DNA from 3 places in the Cellulosimicrobium sp. 22598 genome. Region 3 is predicted to be linked to each of the others. Evidence: riboswitches for the same ligand, from Rfam matches in the RefSeq annotation. Region 3 holds a riboswitch; each other region holds the start of a gene.

Region 1 (6,800 bases), on a different contig from region 3:
CAACTGGTGCCTGGTCGACGTCGGACCGGAGCACAACGCCGCCGAGATCACGGGCGTCGACCCCGCCGACGTCCCGGCGGGCGGTGCGCGGGGGATCGTGTGCGGGGCGCACAACTTCGCGCCGGGCGACCTCGTCGTCGTCGCGCTGCCGGGCTCCGTCCTGCCCGGGCCGTTCCCCATCGCGAGCCGCAAGACCTACGGACACGTGTCCGACGGCATGATCTGCTCGCAGCGCGAGCTCGGGCTCGGCGAGGACCACGACGGCATCATCGTGCTGCCGCGGCTCGGGTACGCGGCCGAGGACCTGACCCCGGGGCAGGACGCGGTCGCGCTGCTCGGCCTCGGCGACGAGGTGCTCGAGATCAACGTGACGCCCGACCGCGGGTACGCGTTCTCCTACCGCGGCGTCGCGCGCGAGTTCTCGCACTCGACGGGGGCGCGCTTCACGGACCCGGGCCTGCCCGGCTCCCTGCCCACGCCCCCGCCCGCGGCGACGCCCGACGGCTTCCCCGTCGAGGTGGACGACGCGGCGCCGATCCACGGCGTCGTGGGGTGCGACCGCTTCGTCACGCGCGTCGTGCGGGGGATCGACCCCGCGGCGCAGACCCCCGCCTGGATGCAGAAGCGGCTCACGGCGTCCGGCATGCGCCCGATCTCGCTCGCGGTCGACGTGACGAACTACGTGATGCTCGACCTGGGCCAGCCCTTGCACGCGTACGACCTCGAGCAGGTCGCGGCGCCGATCGTCGTGCGTCGCGCCGCGCCGGGCGAGCGCCTGGTGACCCTCGACGACGTGGACCGTGCCCTCGACCCCGAGGACCTGCTCATCACGGACAGCCCCGGAGGTGCGCGCGCGTCGCGCGTGCTCGGGCTCGCGGGCGTCATGGGCGGTGCCTCCTCGGAGGTCGGCCCGACGACGACGGCCGTGCTGGTCGAGGCCGCGCACTTCGACCAGGTGACGGTCGCGCGCACGTCGCGCCGCCACAAGCTGTCGAGCGAGGCTGCGAAGCGGTTCGAGCGCGGCGTCGACCCGCTGCTGCCCGCGGTCGCGGCGCAGCGTGTGGTCGACCTCCTCGTCCAGCTCGGCGGCGGCACGGCCGACCCGGCGGTGGGCGACCTCGACCGGGTCGTCGCCCCCGCCGCGATCCGCCTCCCGGTCGGCGAGGCCGAGCGCCTCGTCGGCGTGCCGTACACGCTGGAGCAGGTCGTCGGGACGCTCGGCGCGATCGGGTGCACGGTCGAGGCGGACGACGCGGACGCCACCGGCGTGCTCGTGGTGACCCCGCCGTCGTGGCGACCCGACCTCACCGAGCCCGCCGAGCTCGTGGAGGAGGTCGCGCGGCTCGTCGGCTACGACGAGATCCCGTCCCTGCTGCCCGCCGCCCCCGGCGGTCGCGGGCTCACGCGCGAGCAGCGCGTGCGGCGCTCGGTCGCCCGGGCGCTCGCGGAGGACGGGTTCGTCGAGACGCTGAGCTACCCGTTCGTCGGGGACGCGGAGCTCGACGCGCTGCGCCTGCCCGCGGACGACGAGCGCCGCCGGGCGCTGCGCCTGCTCAACCCGCTCGCCGACGACCGGCCGCTGATGCGCACCGACCTCCTCAGCACGCTGCTGGAGACCGCGCGCCGCAACGTCGGCCGCGGGCTGGGCGACGTCGCGCTGTTCGAGGTCGGTCTCGTGACGCACCCGCGCGCGGGTGCCCCGGCGGCGCCCGCGCTGCCGGGTGGCGTCCGGCCGTCCGACGACCAGCTCGCCGCGATCGACGCGTCGCTCCCGGCGCAGCCGCGCCACGTCGCTGGCGTCCTCGTCGGCCGCCGCGAGCGCGCCGGCTGGTGGGGAGCGGGCCGTGCCGCGGACTGGACCGACGCGCTCGCGGCGGCCCGGCTCGTGGTGGAGCGCGCGGGCCTCCACGTGGGTGCCGACGTGTCCGTCGTGGCCGACACGGCGCGCGCCCCGTTCCACCCGGGCCGCTGCGCGCGCCTGGAGCTCGCGGACGGGACCGTGGTCGGGCACGCGGGCGAGCTGCACCCCAAGGTGCTCGAGAACCTCGGCCTGCCCGCGCGCACGGTGGCGTTCGAGGTCGACCTGTCCGCGCTCGTCGCCGGTTCGCCGGACGAGCCCGTGCAGGCGACGCCCGTCTCGGGCTTCCCGGCCGCCAAGGAGGACCTCGCGTTCGTGGTGGACGCCGGCGTGACCGCCCAGGCGTTGCGCGACGCGATCGTCGACGGCGCCGGGGACCTGGTCGAGGACGTCGCGCTGTTCGACGTCTTCACCGGCGAGCAGGTCGGTGCCGGGCGCAAGTCGCTGGCGTTCTCGCTGCGGCTGCGCGCGGCCGACCGCACGCTCACCGCGGACGACGTCGCGCGCGTCCGCGAGGGTGCCGTGACGGCCGCGCGCGAGCGCGTGGGCGCGGAGCTGCGGGCGTGAGCGTGCACGGGGCGGGTGCCGTCGCGCCCGCCCGGACGGCGCTCGTCACCGGCGCGTCGCGTGGCATCGGTCGCGCGATCGCGGTCGGCCTCGCCGCCGCCGGTCTCGACGTCGCGCTCCTCGCGCGCGACGCCGACCGGCTCGCGGGCGTGGCCGACGAGATCGGCGCCCTGACCGTCGGGGGTGCGGGGCGCGCGGTCGTGGTCACGGCGGACGTCACGGACGCCGCGGCGGTCGCGGCGGCCGTGGGCGCGGCACAGGACGCGCTCGGGAGCGTCGACCTCCTCGTCAACAACGCGGGGCGCGTCGACGCCGAGGTGCCGCTCTGGGAGGCGGACCCCGACGAGTGGTGGTCGGTCGTCGAGACCAACGTGCGCGGGCCGTTCCTCCTCGCGCGCGCCGTCGTCCCGGGGATGCTCGCGCGCGGCGGGGGTCGCGTCGTCGACCTGAACAGCGGCGCGGGCTCGCACGACATGGACGGCGCGAGCGCGTACAACGCGAGCAAGACCGCGCTCCTGCGGCTCGGCGCGAACCTGCACCGGTCCGGGTTCGCGCGCGGCCTGCGGACGTTCGAGGTCTCGCCGGGAGTCGTCCAGACCGACATGACGGCGTCGATGGTCATGCACGAGGGCCGCACCGAGTGGACCCCGGTGGAGCGCACGGTCGAGATGGTCGTCGCGATCGCGCGCGGCGAGCTCGACGCGTTCTCGGGGGCGTTCGTGCGCGTGACGCACGACTCCCCGGCGTCGTTGCGGGCCGCGGCCGAGGAGGCCCTGGGCCGCGGGTCCTCCCTGCCCGGCCCCGACGCGCGGCGCCTGCGGGTCACGCGCTGGGGCGCGGACGACCCGATGCCGGGAGAGCTGCCGAGCCGCTGACGTCCCGCGGCGTGGCCGCGACCACCCGGCGCGTCGCGGACCCGCCCGCACCGACCCGCAGCGCCGCCCGACCCCTCCGGTCGGGCGGCGCTCGTGCGTCCGCGGGCGACGCCTGCGCGGGCAGCGCGGGCGGGGGAGATCACCCGGCATCTGGTTGAAACTTCACTCACTCATCGGGGATGCTGTCCTGGACACCTGACCAAGTACCGGGCGGACACCGACGTCGCGGCTCGACGACGCGTGGGAGCGACGGATGACGACGGCACGCCCTGTCCGGCAGTGGAACGGCCTCACCGTTCCCGAGGCCGGCACCTACACCCTCGACGAGGCGCACAAGCGCATCGGGTTCACCGGGATGCACATGATGGTCTCGCCCGTCCGGGGCGAGTTCACCCGGGCGCGCGCCACGATCCTCGTCGGCGAGGACCCGCTCGCCTCGGCGGTGTCCGCGACGATCGAGACGGCGAGCCTCGCGACGCACCACGAGGAGCGCGACGCGCACCTGCGCAGCGCCGACTTCCTCGACGTCGACGCGTACCCGACGATCGAGTTCCGCAGCACCGCGGTCACGTGGCAGGGCGAGCAGCAGGACCAGATCCTCGCGTGGGCGCGACTGCGGAACCGTTCGCCCGAGCGCGCCGAGCTCGCGCCGGAGCGGGTGCAGCCCCGGACGGCGCAGGCCGGGCGGTTCCTCGTCGAGGGACTGCTCACCGTCCGCGGCGTCACGCACCGGACCGTGCTGTCGATGCAGTACGGGGGCGCGCGCCGCGACCCCTACGGCCGCGACATCTTCGGTTTCCACGCCGCGGGCGAGATCGACCGCGAGAGCTTCGGTCTCGTGTGGAACGTGCTGCTCGAGACGGGCGGGTTCCTCGTCGGCAAGAAGATCGGCCTCGAGATCGCGGGGGAGGCCCTGCACCAGGCCTGACGTCCGGTCCGTCAGGGCGCGTCGCACGCGACGGCCCCGCGGGCGACCCAGACGTGCCACACACCGCGCTCCGGGTGGACGTGCTCGAAGGCGACGCGGCCGCCGTCTTCGTGCGTGACGACGCCGGCGAGCACGACGCGGCGCCCCCGGCGGTCGACGGTCGTCCAGCGGGCGGGGACCGGAGGGAGCAGCGGCGTCGCGGGGGAGCGCGGCGCGGGTCGGCGGGCGGGTCGGTCGTGCGGCATGCCCAGGAGGACGCGGTCCGGCACGCGTTCTCGCGCGCGAGACCGGGTGAAACCCTCGGGCGCGCAGGACGTAGCATGACGCGCGACACGGGGTGCCCCGCCGAGGGCTGAGATGAGACCCGTCGAACCTGCTCTGGCTCGTACCAGCGAAGGGATGTCCCGCGATGACGCTCGCCCTGCCCCCGCACGACCCCGCACCCGGGCGCGACCGCGCCCACCGGCCCGCGGCCGACCGCACGCCCGGTGCGGCCGGCGGCCCGGGCGCCCTGCCCGCGCGGCCGCGCGTCCTGTCGATCGCGGGGACCGACCCGACCGGGGGCGCGGGCATCCAGGCGGACCTCAAGTCCTTCGCCGCGCACGGCGCGTACGGCATGGCCGTCACGACGGCGCTCGTCGCGCAGAACACGCACGGCGTGCGGTCCGTGCACGTCCCCGGTCCGACGTTCCTGCGCGAGCAGCTCGATGCCGTGTCCGACGACGTCGAGATCGACGCCGTGAAGATCGGCATGGTGGCCGACGAGGCCAACGCCCGCGAGATCGGGGCGTGGCTCGACGCGCTCGCGGCCGCGCGGACCGACGCCGGGCTCCCGCGGCCCTGGGTCGTCCTCGACCCCGTCATGGTCGCCACGTCGGGGCACCGGCTGCTCGACGCGGGGGCGGAGCAGGCCGTGCGCGACCTCGCGGCACGGGCCGACGTCGTCACCCCCAACCTCCCCGAGCTGGCCGTCCTCGCGGGCCGCGACGTCGCGACGACGTGGGACGACGCGCTGACCCAGGCCGCGTCGTACGCGGAGACGAGCGGTGCCGTCGTGCTGCTCAAGGGCGGCCACCTCACCGGTGCGACGTCGCCGGACGCCCTCGTCGTGCCCGCCGGCCCGTCGTCGGACGCGGCACCGACCGTCACGACGTTCGACGGCGAGCGCGTGGACACGCCCCATACGCACGGCACCGGGTGCTCGCTCTCCGCGGCGCTCGCTGCCCTGCGCCCGCAGCGTGCGGGCTGGGATGAGGCAGCGCGCGACGCCAAGGACTGGCTCACCGGCGCGCTGCGCGGCGGGGCGGAGCTGCGCGTCGGGACCGGCCGGGGCCCGGTCGACCACCTGCACGCCTCGTCGCCCGTCGTGCCGCGCTGACGGACCGCGCGCGAGCAGCGGTCACGTCGGTCAGGCGCGGGCCACGTCCTCCTCGGCCGTCGCGTAGACGCACTCGTAGCCCGGCGGGACCCAGCGCCACCGCGCGTCGACGTCCTGGATCGCGACGCCGTCCGGGCGGTCGGCGACGCACGCGTCCGCCTGCTGGCGCAGACCGACCGTCACCCAGTACACGGCGAGCGCCGCGGCGAGCAGGACGGAGAGGATGGTCACGGCGCGGCGGAGGGCGGGGGTGGGGCCGCCGTCGGACCCGTCCTCCTCGCCCGGCCGCGCGGGCACCCAGTCCCAGCTCACGCGTCGCCCGTCTCCGCGGCCGGGTCAGGCGCCGCGGCTGCGTCAGGGACGAGCAGCACCTTGCCCGTGGTCGCGCGGCCCTCCAGGGCGCGGTGCGCGTCGGCGGCGTCGGCGAGCGCGAACGTGGCGCCGACGCGCACGTGCAGCGTGCCGCCCGCGACGGCGCCGAGCACCTCGGTCGCCCGCTCGACGAGCTCGGCGCGCGTCGCCGTGTGGTCGGCGAGCTTGGGGCGCGTGAGGAAGAGCGACCCGCCCGCGTTGAGCCGCTGCGGGTCGAACGGCGGGACCTGCCCGGACGAGCCGCCGTAGAGCACGAGCGTGCCCCGGCGGTGCAGCGACGCGAGCGACGCGTCGAACGTGTCCTTGCCCACCGAGTCGTACACCGCCGCGACGCCCTCGCCGCCCGTGAGCCCGCGCACGACCTCCGGCAGCTCGGTGGTGAGGTCCGCGAACGCCGTGTACTGGATCGCGTGCTCGGCGCCCGCGCCGCGCGACAGCTCCGCCTTCTCGGGCGTCGAGACCGTCGAGATCACGTGCGCGCCCCGTGCCACGAGCATCTGGGTCAGGAGCAGTCCGACGCCGCCCGCGCCCGCGTGCACGAGCACCCGGTCGCCCGGGCGGACCTGGTAGGACGACGTGCACAGGTAGTGCGCGGTGAGGCCCTGGAGCGCGACGGCGGTCGCGTCCTCGAGCGACACGGCGTCGGGGACGTGCAACGCCTGGGCGGCGTCCACGACGACGAGGTCCGCGTACGACCCGGGCGCCTCGGTCCACACGACGCGGTCGCCGACGGCGAAGCCCTCGACGCCGTCGCCCACCTCGGCGACCACGCCCGCGCCCTCGCTGCCGACCACGTGGGGGTATTCCATCGCGTACACGCCG
Region 2 (6,800 bases), on a different contig from region 3:
GAGCACGGGCTGGGGTCGGTCGTGTCGCTGCCCGGCCGCCTCGACGCGACCGGGCTCAAGCGCCTCTACGCACGGGCCGACGTGTTCGCCGCGCCCGCCGTCGAGGAGGCGTTCGGCATCGCCGCGCTCGAGGGCCAGGCCGCCGGGCTGGCGGTGCTCACCCGCTCGCAGTCGGGCGTCGCGGAGCGCCTCACCGACGGCGTCGACGCGCTCCTCGCGGACGACGACGCCGGGCTCGCCGACGCGCTCGTGCGGCTCGCGACCGAGGACGACCTGCTCGACCGGATCGTCGCGCACAACCGGGACGTGCCGTCGTCGGCGGGCTGGCCGCGCGTGCTCGCCGACGTGGAGCGGGCGTACGAACGGGCCGCGACGATCGCCGTGGATCGTCGGGCCCGCCCGTCCCGCTAGGGGGTCACTCCCACTCGATGGTGCCCGGGGGCTTGCTCGTCACGTCGAGCACGACGCGGTTGACCTCGGAGACCTCGTTGGTGATGCGCGTCGAGATGACGGACAGCACGTCGTAGGGCAGGCGCGTCCAGTCGGCCGTCATCGCGTCCTCGGACGAGACGGGGCGCAGCACGATCGGGTGGCCGTAGGTGCGGCCGTCGCCCTGGACGCCGACCGAGCGGACGTCGGCGAGCAGCACGACGGGGCACTGCCAGATCTCGTCGTCGAGTCCCGCCTTCGTCAGCTCCTCGCGCGCGATCGCGTCGGCCGCGCGCAGCGTCTCGAGCCGTTCCGCCGTGACCTCGCCGACGATGCGGATGCCGAGGCCGGGACCGGGGAACGGCTGGCGCGCGACGATCTCCTCGGGGACGCCGAGCTCGCGGCCGACCGCGCGGACCTCGTCCTTGAAGAGGGTGCGCAGCGGCTCGACGAGCGAGAACTGGAGGTCGTCGGGCAGGCCGCCGACGTTGTGGTGGCTCTTGATGTTCGCCGCGCCCTCGCCGCCGCCGGACTCGACGACGTCCGGGTAGAGCGTGCCCTGCACGAGGAACTTCACCTCGGCGCCGTGCTCGCCCGCGTCCTCGACGATCTGGCGCGCGGCGTCCTCGAACACACGGATGAACTCGCGGCCGATGATCTTGCGCTTGGTCTCCGGGTCGCTGTGCCCGGCGAGCGCCGTGAGGAACCGCTCCTTCTCGTCGCGGATCACGAGGTTGACGCCCGTCGCCGCGACGAAGTCGCGCTCGATCTGCTCGACCTCGCCCGCGCGCATCAGCCCGTGGTCGACGTGCACGCACGTGAGCTGGTCGCCCACCGCGCGCTGCACGAGCGCCGCGGCGACGGCGGAGTCGACGCCGCCCGAGAGCGCGCAGATGACGCGCGCGTCGCCGACCTGGGCGCGGATCGCCGCGACCTGGTCCGCGATGACGTTGCCGGGCGTCCAGTCCGGGGCCAGCCCGGCGCCCTCGTAGAGGAAGTGCTCGAGCACGGTCTGGCCGTGCGCGGAGTGCTTGACCTCGGGGTGCCACTGCACGCCGTAGAGGCGACGCTCGCGGTCCTCGAACGCGGCGACCGGCGAGCCCGACGACGTCGCGAGGACCTCGAAGCCCTCGGGCGCGCGGTGCACCGCGTCGCCGTGGCTCATCCACGTGGTCTGGTGCTCCGGCGTGCCGTCGAGCAGGACGCCCGCGGCGCACACCTCGACCTCGGTGCCGCCGTACTCGCGCAGGCCCGTCTGGGCGACCTCGCCGCCGAGCGCCTTGGCCATGGCCTGGAAGCCGTAGCAGATGCCCATGACGGGCACGCCGGCCTCGAACAGCGCCGGGTCGACGAACGGCGCGCCGGTCGCGTACACCGACGACGGCCCGCCGGAGAGGATGATCGCCACCGGGTCCTTCGCGAGCATCTGCTCGACCGTGAAGGTGTGCGGCACGATCTCGGAGTAGACCTTGGCCTCGCGCACGCGGCGCGCGATGAGCTGCGCGTACTGGGCGCCGAAGTCGACGACGAGCACGGGGCGCGGGGTCGCGGCGACCTCGGCGGTGGTGGGGGTGTCGGGAGCGGTGGCGGGTGACGTCACGGCTCCAGGATAGTCGCCGCGCGGCGCGGTCCCGTCCCGCGTCTCAGGCGCCGGTGGGTTCGGCGGCGCGCTCGGCCGCTCGCTCGGCGACCCGCCCGCGCAGCGCCCGGGCGGCGGCCTCCGGGTCTGGCGCCTGCGTGATCGCCCGCACGACGACGACGCGGGTCGCCCCGGCGTCGAGGACCGCGTCCAGCCGCTCCGCGTCGATCCCGCCGATCGCGAACCAGGGCGTCGTGGGCCGGGTCGCGGCGACGTCGCGCAGCAGGTCGAGCCCGACCGCGACGCGCCCCGGCTTCGTCGGCGTCGCCCAGAGGGGGCCCACGCAGAAGTAGTCGACGTCCGGGTCCGCCTCGGCCGCGGCCGCCTGGTCGGCCGAGTGGGTGGACCGGCCGAGCACCGGCGCGGCCCCGAGCAGGGATCGCACCGCGGAGACCGGCAGGTCGCCCTGACCCATGTGGACGACGGGTGCACCGGTGAGCGCCGCAACGTCGGCCCGGTCGTTCACGGCCCACAGGGCGCCGCGCTCCGTCGCGACCCGTGCGACGAGCTCCTGGAGCTCGAGCTCGCGCGCCGCGTCGAGCGTCTTGTCGCGGAGCTGGACGACGTCGACCCCGCCCGCGAGCGCCGCCCGCAGGAAGTCCTCGAGGTCGCCGCGCTCCTCGCGCGCGTCGGTGCACAGGTAGAGGCGTGCGTCGGCGAGCCGGGCCCGCGCGTCGTCCGCAGCCGGCACGGCGGGGTTCGCGGGCGTGGCGAAGGTCTCGGTGCTCACCCGCCGGAGCCTAGCCGCGCCCGCTCCCGCACGCGGGTACTGTGGCCGACAGCACGGGAGCCCCGCACGGGGCTGAGAGGGCGTCGGAGCCGACCGTCGAACCTGATCTGGGTCATGCCAGCGAAGGGAGCGCGCATGCACACCCCTGTCCGTCCCGGGCCCCGCCCGCCGGGAGCCGGCCCTGCCGTGCCCGACGGCGCGCGCGACGTCGTCGTCGTGGGCGGCGGGATCGTGGGGCTCGCCGTGGCGTGGCGCGCCGCGCGCGCCGGTCTGTCGGTCACGGTGCTGGACCCGGCGCCGGGCGACGGCGCGACGCACGCCGCGGCCGGGATGCTCGCCCCCGTCACGGAGGCCGACTTCGGCGAGGACGCGGCGCTGCGCCTGCACCTCGCCGCCGCCGCGGCGTGGCCGGGGTTCGCCGCCGACCTGCGCGCCGCGACCGGGGCCGACGTCGGTCTGCGCACCGCGGGCACCCTCACGCTCGCCTACGACGCCGACGACCTCGCCCTGCTCCGCCGCGTCCTCGCCCTCCACGCGGAGCACGGCCTCGCCTCGCGCGAGCTCACCGTCGCCGACGCCCGTCGGCGCGAGCCGTACCTCGGCCCGCGGGTCGCGGGCGCCGCCTGGGCGCCGGACGACCACGCGGTCGACCCGCGCGCGGTGCACGCCGCCCTGCTCGGCGGGCTGCGCGGCCTGGTCGGTGGCGGCACCGGAGCGGGCTCCGGGCCGGGGACGCTCGCGGGGTCGGGCACCGGATCCGCGGTGGGCGCCGTCGTCGTGCGGGCGTCCGCGACGCGGCTCGCGCTCGGCCGGGCCGGGCGGGTCGTGGGCGTGCACGACGACGCGGGCCGGCTCCACGCGGCGGGCGCGGTCGTCGTCGCGGCGGGCTGGGAGTCCGGGGCGCTCCTCGCGGACGTGCCGGGCGTCGTCGTGCCGACCCGGCCGGTCAAGGGGCAGACGCTGAGGCTCGACGCCGGGCCGGACCTCGCGCTGGAGCACGTGGTGCGCGGGGTCGTGCAGGGGCGACCCGTGTACGTCGTGCCGCGCGACCCGGTCCCGGACGGGCCGGGTCGCGGCGTCGCGGGTCACCGGGAGGTCGTCGTCGGCGCGACCACCGAGGAGAACCCCGACGACCGCCGCGCGACCGCGGGCGGCGTCTTCGCCCTGCTGCGCGACGCGCGCGCCCTGCTGCCCGGGATCGACGAGGCCGCGCTCGTCGACGTGACGCCCCGGGCGCGCCCCGCGACCCCGGACAACCTCCCGCTCGTCGGTCCGACCGGCGTCCCGGGGCTGCACCTCGCGACGGGGCACGGCCGCAACGGCATCCTGCTCGCGCCGCTCACCGCCGACGCGGTGATGGCCGGGCTCACGGGTGCCGCGCTCCCGCCCACCGTCGCGGCCGCCCTCACCCCTACCCGCACCGACCGCTTCGCCGAACCCGGGATCGCTCCCCACGGCGGGCCCGACCTGGGGAGCGACCCCGGGTTCGGCACCGTCCGGTCCGCCGCGTTCTCCCTGACGACACCGAGGTGATCTCCGTGACCCGACCTGCTCCGACCGCGCTCGTCAACGGCGAGCCGTACCCGCTCGACGCCCCCGTGCACCTCGAGCAGCTCGTCGCGGCGCTCGTGCCCGCGTACGTCGCCGACGGGACGCCGCAGGGTGTCGCCGTCGCGGTGGACGACGCCGTCGTGCCGCGCGGCTCGTGGGCGACGACCGTCGTCGCGCCGGGTGACCGCATCGAGATCGTGACCGCCGTCCAGGGCGGCTGAGGAGGACCCGTGACCACGACCGACATCTCCCCCGCGCCCGCGCACCGACCGTCGGACGGCGGCGACCCGCTCGTCGTCGCCGGCACGACGATCGGGTCCCGCCTCGTCATGGGCACCGGCGGGGCGGCGAACCTGCTCACGCTCGAGGACGCGCTCGTCGCCTCGGGCACCGCACTGACGACCGTCGCGATGCGCCGCGTCGCCGTGCGCGCCGGTGGCGCGGCCTCCCCCGACGCCGGGATCTGGGCGCTCCTCGCGCGCCTCGGCATCCGGGCGCTGCCCAACACGGCCGGGTGCTTCTCGGTGCGCGAGGCCGTGCTCACCGCGCACCTCGCGCGCGAGGCGTGCGGCACCGAGTGGGTCAAGCTCGAGGTGATCGCGGACGACGTCACGCTCCTGCCCGACCCCGTCGGCCTCGTCGAGGCGGCCGAGCAGCTCGTGCGCGACGGGTTCGTCGTGCTGCCCTACACGAACGACGACCCGATCCTCGCGCGCCGGCTCGAGGACGTCGGGTGCGCCGCCGTCATGCCGCTCGGCGCGCCGATCGGCACCGGCCTCGGCATCCTCAACCCCCGCAACATCGAGGCGATCGCCGCCGCCGCGCGCGTGCCCGTGATCCTCGACGCGGGGATCGGCACGGCGTCCGACGCCGCGCAGGCCATGGAGCTCGGGTGCGCCGGCGTCCTGCTCGCGACCGCCGTCACGCGCGCCGCCGACCCGGTCCGCATGGCGCACGCGATGCGCCTCGCCGTCGAGTCGGGCCGCCTCGCCGCCGGCGCCGGCCGCATCCCCCGCCGCGAGGGCGCCCTCGCGAGCTCGTCCCCCCAGGGCCGCCTCGACCTCGCCCTCTGACGCCGGTCCCGCCAGCGGAACAGGCCGTCCTGGCTCGTCAGCCGACCAGGATCCGCGACGTCCACCTGCTCGGCGGGGGCGGACTAGGTGGCCGGGGTCGTTTCCAGGGCGTCGAGGAGGGCGGGGACGCCGCCGACGACCGAGCGGGCGTCGATCCCGGCGGCGCGCGCGACGTCGGCGACGCGGGCCGAGCGGCCGCCGACCGCGCACAGGACGAGCACGGGTCGGTCCGACGGGAGGTCCGCGAGCGCCGCGGCGGGGTCGCCCGTGAGGAACGTGCCGCTCGGCACGAGGGTCGACCCGGGCAGGGGACGCACCTGCGCCTCCCAGTCCTCGCGCACGTCGAGCACGTACGGGGCCGTGCCGTCGTCGCCCAGCAGGGCCGCCGCGTCGCGCGCGGTGACGTCGCGCTCCCCCGTGACCGGCCGCGCGACCGACGTCGCCGGGGCCAGTCCGCAGAACGCGGCGTAGGCGTCGTCGCCCGGCAGGAGCGCGGTGACGGGGTCGCGGGTCGGGTCGGCGCGCACGGTGAGCTGGCGCCACGAGAGGTCGAGCGCGTCGTAGACGGCGAGGCGGCCGAGCAGCGTCGTGCCGGCGCCGGTGACGAGCTTGATCGCCTCGGTCGCCATGACGGAGCCGACGGTCCCGCACATCGCGCCGAACACGCCGCCGGTCGCGCAGTCGGGCGCGGCGCCGGGCGGCGGCGGGACGGGGAACACGTCGCGGTAGGTGACCCCGCGCGCCTCGCCGTCCCCCGGGCCGACGGGAGCCGCGCCGCCCGGGCGCGGGACGTCGTCGGGCAGGGCGAACCGGGGCGCGCCCCAGAAGACGCTGACCTGCCCCTGGAAGCGGTAGATCGAGCCCCAGACCACGGGCAGGCCGAGCACCTCGGCCGCGTCGGAGACGAGGTAGCGCGTGGGGAAGTTGTCGGCGCCGTCGAGCACGACGTCGTAGCCGCGCAGCGCGTCGAGCGCGGTGTCCGCGTCGAGGCGGACCGCGTGCTCGACGACGCGCACGTGCGGGTTGACGTCGGCGATGGCGTCGCGCGCGGAGTCGACCTTGCGGCGCCCGACGTCAGGACCGCCGTGGATGACCTGGCGCTGGAGGTTGGAGGTGTCGACGACGTCGTCGTCGACGATGCCGATCGTGCCCACGCCCGCGGCGGCCAGGTAGAGCAGGGCGGGGCTGCCGAGGCCGCCCGCGCCGACGACGAGCACGCGCGCGGCGGCGAGACGGCGCTGCCCCTCGGGGCCGACGCCGGGCAGCGCGAGGTGGCGCGCGTACCGCTCGAGCTCCGCGGTGGTCAGCTCGGGGCCGGGTGCGACGAGGGGCGCGAGCGGCGTCGTCATGACGCGTACTGCTCCTCCAGGACGGCGAG
Region 3 (6,800 bases):
AGCGTGACGAGGAACCCGAAGCCGACCGTCACGGCGGAGACCCCGAGCGGGAGCATGAACACCGAGTCGAGCACCGAGATCGCGCGCCGCCCGCCGCGCGAGCGCGGGCGCCGGGACACGACGAGCGCCACGAGACCCCCGATCACGACGGCGAGCACGGTCGCGAGCGCGGCGGTGCGCAGCGAGTTGCCCGCCGCCTCCCACACGGTGACGGACAGCGCGTTGCGCCCGCCCGTCGTGCCGAGGTTCGCGTAGTTGTCGAGGCCCCAGCCGCCGCCCGGGACGCGGAACGAGCGCACGACGAGCGTGCCGAGCGGCAGCCCGACGAGCACGACGACCACGGCCGCGGTGAGCGCCGCGGGCGCGAGGTCGCCCGTCGGGCGGCCGTCGCGCCACAGCCGCAGCGGGTGCGCGGACGACGCCGAGGACGACAGGTTGAGGGCGCGCTCGCGCCGGGCCCGCGTGCGGTTCGCCACCGTGAGCGCCGCCGCGACGACCACGAGCTGCACGACCGACAGCACCGCCGCGGTGCGCAGGTCGAGGAACTGCGTGGTCTGGATCCAGATCTCCGTCTCGATCGTCCCGTAGCGGATGCCGCCGAGCACGAGCACGACGCCGAACGCCGTCGCGCAGAAGAGGAAGACGATCGACGCGGCGCTCGCGATCGCGGGCGTCAGCGCCGGGAGCGTCACGGTGCGGAACGCGCGCCACGGCGTCGCGCCGAGGGCGCGCGCCGCCTGCTCGGCGCGCGGGTCGAGGTGCTCCCAGAGCCCGCCGACCGTGCGCACCACCACGGAGTAGTTGAAGAACACGAGCGCGACGACGATCGCCGCGAACGTCTCGTCGAGCCGCAGGAACCCGAGCGGGCCGCCCTGCACGAGCAGCGACCGGAACGCGACGCCGACGACGACGGTCGGCAGCACGAACGGCACCGTGACGAGCGCGCGCACGACCCGCCGCCCGGGGAACCGGCACCGGTACAGCACGTACGCGCCGGGCACGCCGAGCAGCACCGAGAACGTCGTGCCGAGCACCGCCTGCCAGAGCGTGAGCCCGAGGATCCGCCACGTCCGTGGCTGCGAGAACACCTCCGCGAACCCGGACAGGTCGAGGCCGCCGTCGTCCCCGACGAACCCGCGCGCCACGAGCGTGACGACCGGCCACGCGAAGAACACCCCGAGGAACGCGAGCGGCACCGCCGTCGCCAGACCCCACAGCACCGCGCGTCCGACGCCGCCCCGCCAGACCGCCCGACCCCTCACCACGGCTCTACCTCGCGCGACCACGGCTCTACCTCGGCAGACCGGGGCTCTACCTCGCGAGGTAGAGGCGTGGTCGCGCAGCGCGCACCGGGCGTCAGTCGACGACCGTGGCCGTCCATGCCTTGATCCACTCGTCGCGGTGCGCCGAGACGTCGGCGGGTGCGACCTCGAAGGGCTCGTCGGCGAGCGGGGCGAACTCGGCCCAGCCGTCGGGGAGCGCGACGGAGTCGTCGGCGGGGTACATGTACATCTGCTCCGGGACGTCGGCCTGGAACGCCTCGCTCACGAGGAAGTCGACGAGCTGCTGCGCGCCCTCGGGGTTCTTCGCGTTCGCGAGCACGCCCGCGTACTCGACCTGGCGGAAGCACGTGTCGAGCAGCGCGCCGGTCGTGGACGCGGAGCCGTCCTCGGTGAGCGTGAACGCGGGCGACGTCGAGTACGACAGCACGAGCGGGCGCGGCCCGGCGCCCTCGGAGCCGGAGAAGTCGACGTAGTACGCGTCGGACCACCCGTCGACGACCTTGACGCCGTTGTCCCGGAGGTCCGCCCAGTAGTCCTCGTAGCCGTCCTCACCGAACGCGCCGATCGTCGCGAGGAGGAACGCGAGACCGGGCGACGACGTCGCCGGGTTGGTCACGACGAGGAGGTCCTCGTACTCCGGCTTCGCGAGGTCCTCGAGCGAGACGGGCTCCGGGATCCCGGCGTCGGCGAACCACGCGTGGTCGACGTTGACGCACACGTCGCCGAGGTCGACCGCCGTGAGCTCGTCGCCGTCGCCGACGGCGTACGAGGCCGCCGAGTCGGACAGGCCCTCCGGCGTGTAGGGCGCGAGGACGCCCTCGTCGATCGCCCGCGACGCGAACGTGTTGTCGATCCCGAACACGACGTCGCCCAGCGGCGAGTCCTTGGTGAGGATCAGCTGGTTGACGAGCGCGCCGCCGTCGCCGGGGGCGACCTGCTCGACGGTGAGCCCGCTCTCCTCCTCGAACGCGGCGAGCACCTCGTCGCTCACGGCGAAGGAGTCGTGGGTGACCAGGGTGACCGTGCCCCCGGTGCCCGACGACGCGTCGTCACCTCCGGAGCCTGAGGTCGCGTCCTCGCCGCCACTGCACGCGGCGAGGGCGAGGAGGGCGAGGGTCGTGCCCGCGCCCGTGACGAGGGCGCTCCGGCGGGTACGGGCGGTCGTGCGCTGCATGTGTCCTCCCAGGACGTTCAGGAGGGGTTCACCGGCCCGCGCGACCGTGCCCCGCGAGCGCGGGCGACCGCACGAGCAGGTGATCGAGATTCCCGACTTCCTCCACCGGTGCTAACCGGATCAGGTTCGAGGGTCTGCGGTGGTCCGCACTCTCAGCTCCTCCAGGAGCTCCCCTGTCGTTCCCGTCGAGCCTACACCGGGCCGCGCCTGGGGAATCCCCCTGAGAGAACCCTGAGCGCGGCCCCGCGGCGACCAGGGAGGGGTTCCGGGCCGGTCCCCGATGCCCCGGGGCGCACCGCCGCGGGAGGGTCGAGACGACCGGACCGGGACACCCGGCCGACGACGCAGGAGGGGAAGGACCGATGAGCAGCAGACCTGGGACGACGGGCGTGAGGACGACCGTCGCCGCGCCCGCCGAGCACGCCGCGGGTGCCGCCGGGACCACGCCGGAGCGGCCCGTGATCGCCACCGCGCGGGGGATCGTGAAGACCTACGGGCGCGGCGAGGCCGCGGTCCGCGCCCTGGACGGCGTCGACGTCGACCTCGAACGGGGGCGCCTGACCGCGATCATGGGCCCGTCGGGGTCGGGCAAGTCGACCCTCATGCACTGCCTCGCCGGGCTGGACTCCCCCACGGCGGGGACCGTCGTCGTGGACGGCGAGACCGTCTCGGCGATGAGCGAGCGACGGCTGACGCGGCTGCGACGCACGCGCATCGGGTTCGTCTTCCAGTCGTTCAACCTCGTGCCGACGCTCACGGCGGAGGAGAACATCGTGCTCCCGCTCGCCGTCGCGCGCCGGCCCGTGGACCGGGAGTGGTTCGACCGCGTCGTCGACGCCGTCGGCCTGCGCCCGCGGCTCGGGCACCGGCCGGCGGAGCTCTCGGGCGGGCAGCAGCAGCGGGTCGCGTGCGCGCGGGCGCTCGTGTCCCGGCCGGCGGTCGTGTTCGCGGACGAGCCGACCGGCAACCTCGACTCGCGCGCCGCCGCGGAGGTGCTCGGCTTCCTGCGCGCCTCGGTGGACGACCTCGGCCAGTCCGTCGCGATGGTCACGCACGACCCGACGGCGGCGTCGTACGCGCACCGCGTGCTGTTCCTCGCGGACGGGCGCCTCGTGACCGAGCTGCGCGACCCGACGCCGCAGGCCGTCCTCGACACGCTCGGGGCCCTCACGCCCGCGGCGTCCGCGGGCGCGCACGCCGCCGGCCCGGCGCACGAACCGGCGACCGTCCGATGATGGGCCGGATCGCGCTGCGCGGCGTGCGCGCGCACGGCGCACAGCTCGTGCTGTCCGTGCTCGCGGTGACGATCGGCGTCGCGTTCGTCACCGGCACGTTCGCGCTCCGCGCGATGCTCGCCTCGACGTTCGACGGCATCGTCGCGTCGTCGATCCAGGCCGACGCGTACGTGCGCGGCGCGGCCAGCGCCGGGTCCGCGCTCGAGTCGTCGTCCGCGCAGCTCGGCGGCGCACGGAGCCTCGTCCCGGCGGACCTGGCCGGCACGCTCGACGCGCGGGACGACGTCGACCTCGCGCTCGCGGAGGTGAGCGGCCCCGCCGTCCTGGTGGGCGCCGACGGCACCGCGGTGCTGAGCACCCAGGCGCCGAGCATGGCGGTCGGGTACGACCCGCGCGACCCCGGGCCGCGCGTGGTCGACGGCCGGGCGCCGGAGAACGGCGGCGAGGTCGCGCTCGAGTCCGCGACGCTCGAGGCGTCCGGGCTCGCCGTGGGCGACACGACCGACGTCGTGCTCGGGGACGCGGTGCGCCCGGTGCGCGTCGTCGGCGAGCTCTCCCTGTCCGCGCCCATGGCGGGCGCGACGATCGTCCTGCTCGACGCGGCGACCGCGGCCGCGACGTACGCGCCGGACGGCATGGTGCCGTCGATCGCCCTGCACGCCTCCGACGGCGTCTCGCCCGAGGCGCTGCGCGACGCCGTCGCGACGTCGCTGCCCGACGGCGCCGAGGCCGTGACGGGCGCGGAGCTGCGCGCCGAGACGAGCAGCGCCGTCGCCGACCAGCTCGGCTTCGTCTCGACGTTCCTGCTCGTGTTCGCCGGGCTCGCGCTGTTCGTCGGCACGTTCATCATCACCAACACGTTCGCGATGCACGTGCGCCGCCGCACGCGCGAGCTCGCGCTCCTGCGCGCCGTCGGGGTGTCGCCCGGGCAGGTGTTCGCCTCGGTGCTGGGGCAGGCCGCGGTCGTCGGGGTCGTCGGCGCGGTGCTGGGCGTCGCGGCCGGGTTCGGGCTCGCCGAGCTCGCGCGGGCCGGGCTCGGCGCGGTGGGCATGGAGCTCGCCGGCTCGCTGCCCGTGACGACGGCCGGGATCGTGGTCCCGCTCGTCGTCGGGGTCGTGGTGTCGGTCGTGGCGGCGGCCCTGCCCGCGCGCCACGCGGCGCTCGTCCGGCCCGTCGAGGCGATGCGGGCCGACGTCGTGCGGCCAGCCGGCCCGGGCGTCGCCCGGGTGGTCGCGGGGACGCTGACCCTGCTCGCCGGCACCGGTCTCGTGGTGGGCGCAGCGGTGGTCGGGAGCGGCGGCGCGCCGCTCCTCGGGCTCGGCGCCGTCGGGGTGATCGCGGGCGTGCTGCTGCTCTCCCCGCTCGCGGTCGGTCCCGTGCTCGGAGTCCTCGCCGCGCCGTTCGTCGCGCTGGTCCGGCCGCTCGGCGGGCTCGCGCGCGGCAACGTGACGCGCCAACCGCGGCGCACGGCCGCGACCGCAGGGGCGCTCGTCGTGGGGATGGCGCTCGTGTCGACGACGTCCGTCCTCGCGCTCTCGGCACGCGAGTCCGTGACCGGCATCGTCGACGAGGAGACGGCCGCCGACCTCGTCGTCCGGTCCGCGACCCCGTACCTGCCCGAGGGCGTCGCGACCGACGTGCGCGCCGTGCCCGGCGTCGCGTCCGTCGACCTCACGACGTACGGGCAGGTCGCCGTCGACGGCGAGCCGCAGCTCGTCGTCGGGTTCCCCGCCGAGGGCTTCGGCCGCTCGGTCCGCACGACGGCCGTCGAGGGCGACCTCGACGCGTACGCGCGCGGCGAGGCGGCCGTCATGGCGGACGCGCTCGACGAGCACGGCTGGGCGCTCGGCGACGTCGTGACGATCGCCGACCCCACCCGGCCCGACCTCCCGGCGCACGACGTCCGCATCGGCGCCGTGATCGACTCCCACGCGTTCTCGGTCGACATGCTCCTGCCGCCGGACGTCGCCTCGGCCGTCGGCGCGACGACCCCCGAGATGCTGTTCCTCGACGTCGAGCCGGGCGCCGACCTCGCGGCCGTGCGGGGCGCGGTGACCGAGGCCGTCGCGCCCTACGTCGTCGCGAGCGTGCTCGACGCCGACGAGTTCGCCGGGGAGGTCGCGTCCCAGGTCGAGTCGATCCTCGCGATCGTCTACGCGCTGCTCGGCCTGTCCGTGCTCGTCGCGGTGCTCGGGATCGTCAACACGCTCGCCCTGTCCGTCGTCGAGCGGACGCGTGAGATCGGGCTCCTGCGCGCCGTCGGGCTGGGGCGCGCCCAGCTCGCCACGACGATCGTCATCGAGTCCGTGCTCGTCGCCGTGTTCGGGACGGCGGTCGGGCTGGTCGTGGGGACGGGCCTGGCCGCCGCGCTCCCGTCCGTCCTCGCGGACGAGGGCTTCACGACCCTCGCCGTGCCGTGGGCCCAGCTCGGGGCGATGCTCGCGCTCGCCGCGGTCGTCGGGGTCGTCGCGGCGGTCTGGCCCGCGACGCGCGCGGCCCGATTGCCCGTGCTCGACGCGGTGAGCCAGGAGTGACGCGAGGGCGGTGACGAGAGGCGAGAAGTGGCCCTCCACGGTGGCGTCCAGAGGGCCACTTCTCGCGTCTCGCGACGTCGGTCCGCGGGTGCGTGCGCGCGCCGCGCGACGCGGGCGCCGACCGTTCGCACTACGGTGGGAGCACGCCCGCGCCGACCGGCGCCCCGACTCACGGAGGACCCTCGTGGCCGACACGACCGAGACCGAGCAGACCCTGGCCGTGAAGGTCGGCACCGTCGCCCTCACGTTCGCCGCGGGCTGGGTGGCGCAGAAGCTCGTCACGTTCGTCTGGGCGAAGGTCACGGGTCACGACGCCCCCAAGGATCTCGACGACGAGGAGGTCGGCATCGTCTCCGCCGTCACCTTCGCGGCCGTCGCCGCCGGCGTCGGCGTCCTCGCGCGCCGGTTCGCCGGCAAGGAGGCCAAGCGCGTCGTCGCCCGCCTCGCGTCGCGCGCGTCGTAGTCCCACCGCCCGAACCCGGGGTCCTTCCTCACGATCGTCACGACGTGGGGAGGGACCCCGGGTTCGGCGCGCCCGACGGCGGACGTCGGCGCCGGAGTCAGCGCACCGGGG

The links. Region 3 has a riboswitch for thiamine pyrophosphate ahead of ACTJIY_RS18995 (thiamine ABC transporter substrate-binding protein). Riboswitches for the same ligand answer to the same signal wherever they lie in the genome.
Region 1: another riboswitch for thiamine pyrophosphate. It lies ahead of thiD (bifunctional hydroxymethylpyrimidine kinase/phosphomethylpyrimidine kinase); the one in region 3 lies ahead of ACTJIY_RS18995 (thiamine ABC transporter substrate-binding protein).
Region 2: another riboswitch for thiamine pyrophosphate. It lies ahead of ACTJIY_RS13140 (FAD-dependent oxidoreductase); the one in region 3 lies ahead of ACTJIY_RS18995 (thiamine ABC transporter substrate-binding protein).

The regions. Positions count from the first base shown of each region.
Region 1 covers NZ_JBQEMZ010000006.1:17,206-24,005, reverse strand. The annotation lists gene pheT (phenylalanine--tRNA ligase subunit beta) at 1-2,425, shown strand, start outside; gene ACTJIY_RS07975 (SDR family oxidoreductase) at 2,422-3,300, shown strand; gene ACTJIY_RS07970 (YceI family protein) at 3,554-4,228, shown strand; gene ACTJIY_RS07965 (hypothetical protein) at 4,240-4,497, opposite strand; TPP riboswitch at 4,552-4,645, shown strand; gene thiD (bifunctional hydroxymethylpyrimidine kinase/phosphomethylpyrimidine kinase) at 4,638-5,606, shown strand; gene ACTJIY_RS07955 (hypothetical protein) at 5,637-5,918, opposite strand; gene ACTJIY_RS07950 (quinone oxidoreductase family protein) at 5,915-6,800, opposite strand, start outside.
Region 2 covers NZ_JBQEMZ010000011.1:30,934-37,733, forward strand. The annotation lists gene ACTJIY_RS13125 (glycosyltransferase family 4 protein) at 1-411, shown strand, start outside; gene guaA (glutamine-hydrolyzing GMP synthase) at 416-2,029, opposite strand; gene thiE (thiamine phosphate synthase) at 2,073-2,798, opposite strand; TPP riboswitch at 2,850-2,929, shown strand; gene ACTJIY_RS13140 (FAD-dependent oxidoreductase) at 2,934-4,331, shown strand; gene thiS (sulfur carrier protein ThiS) at 4,337-4,570, shown strand; gene ACTJIY_RS13150 (thiazole synthase) at 4,580-5,422, shown strand; gene ACTJIY_RS13155 (ThiF family adenylyltransferase) at 5,506-6,771, opposite strand; gene ACTJIY_RS13160 (DUF3817 domain-containing protein) at 6,768-6,800, opposite strand, start outside.
Region 3 covers NZ_JBQEMZ010000024.1:21,996-28,795, reverse strand. The annotation lists gene ACTJIY_RS19000 (ABC transporter permease) at 1-1,265, opposite strand, end outside; gene ACTJIY_RS18995 (thiamine ABC transporter substrate-binding protein) at 1,357-2,457, opposite strand; TPP riboswitch at 2,538-2,642, opposite strand; gene ACTJIY_RS18990 (ABC transporter ATP-binding protein) at 2,820-3,692, shown strand; gene ACTJIY_RS18985 (ABC transporter permease) at 3,692-6,226, shown strand; gene ACTJIY_RS18980 (DUF4235 domain-containing protein) at 6,411-6,689, shown strand; gene ACTJIY_RS18975 (FAD-dependent oxidoreductase) at 6,787-6,800, opposite strand, start outside.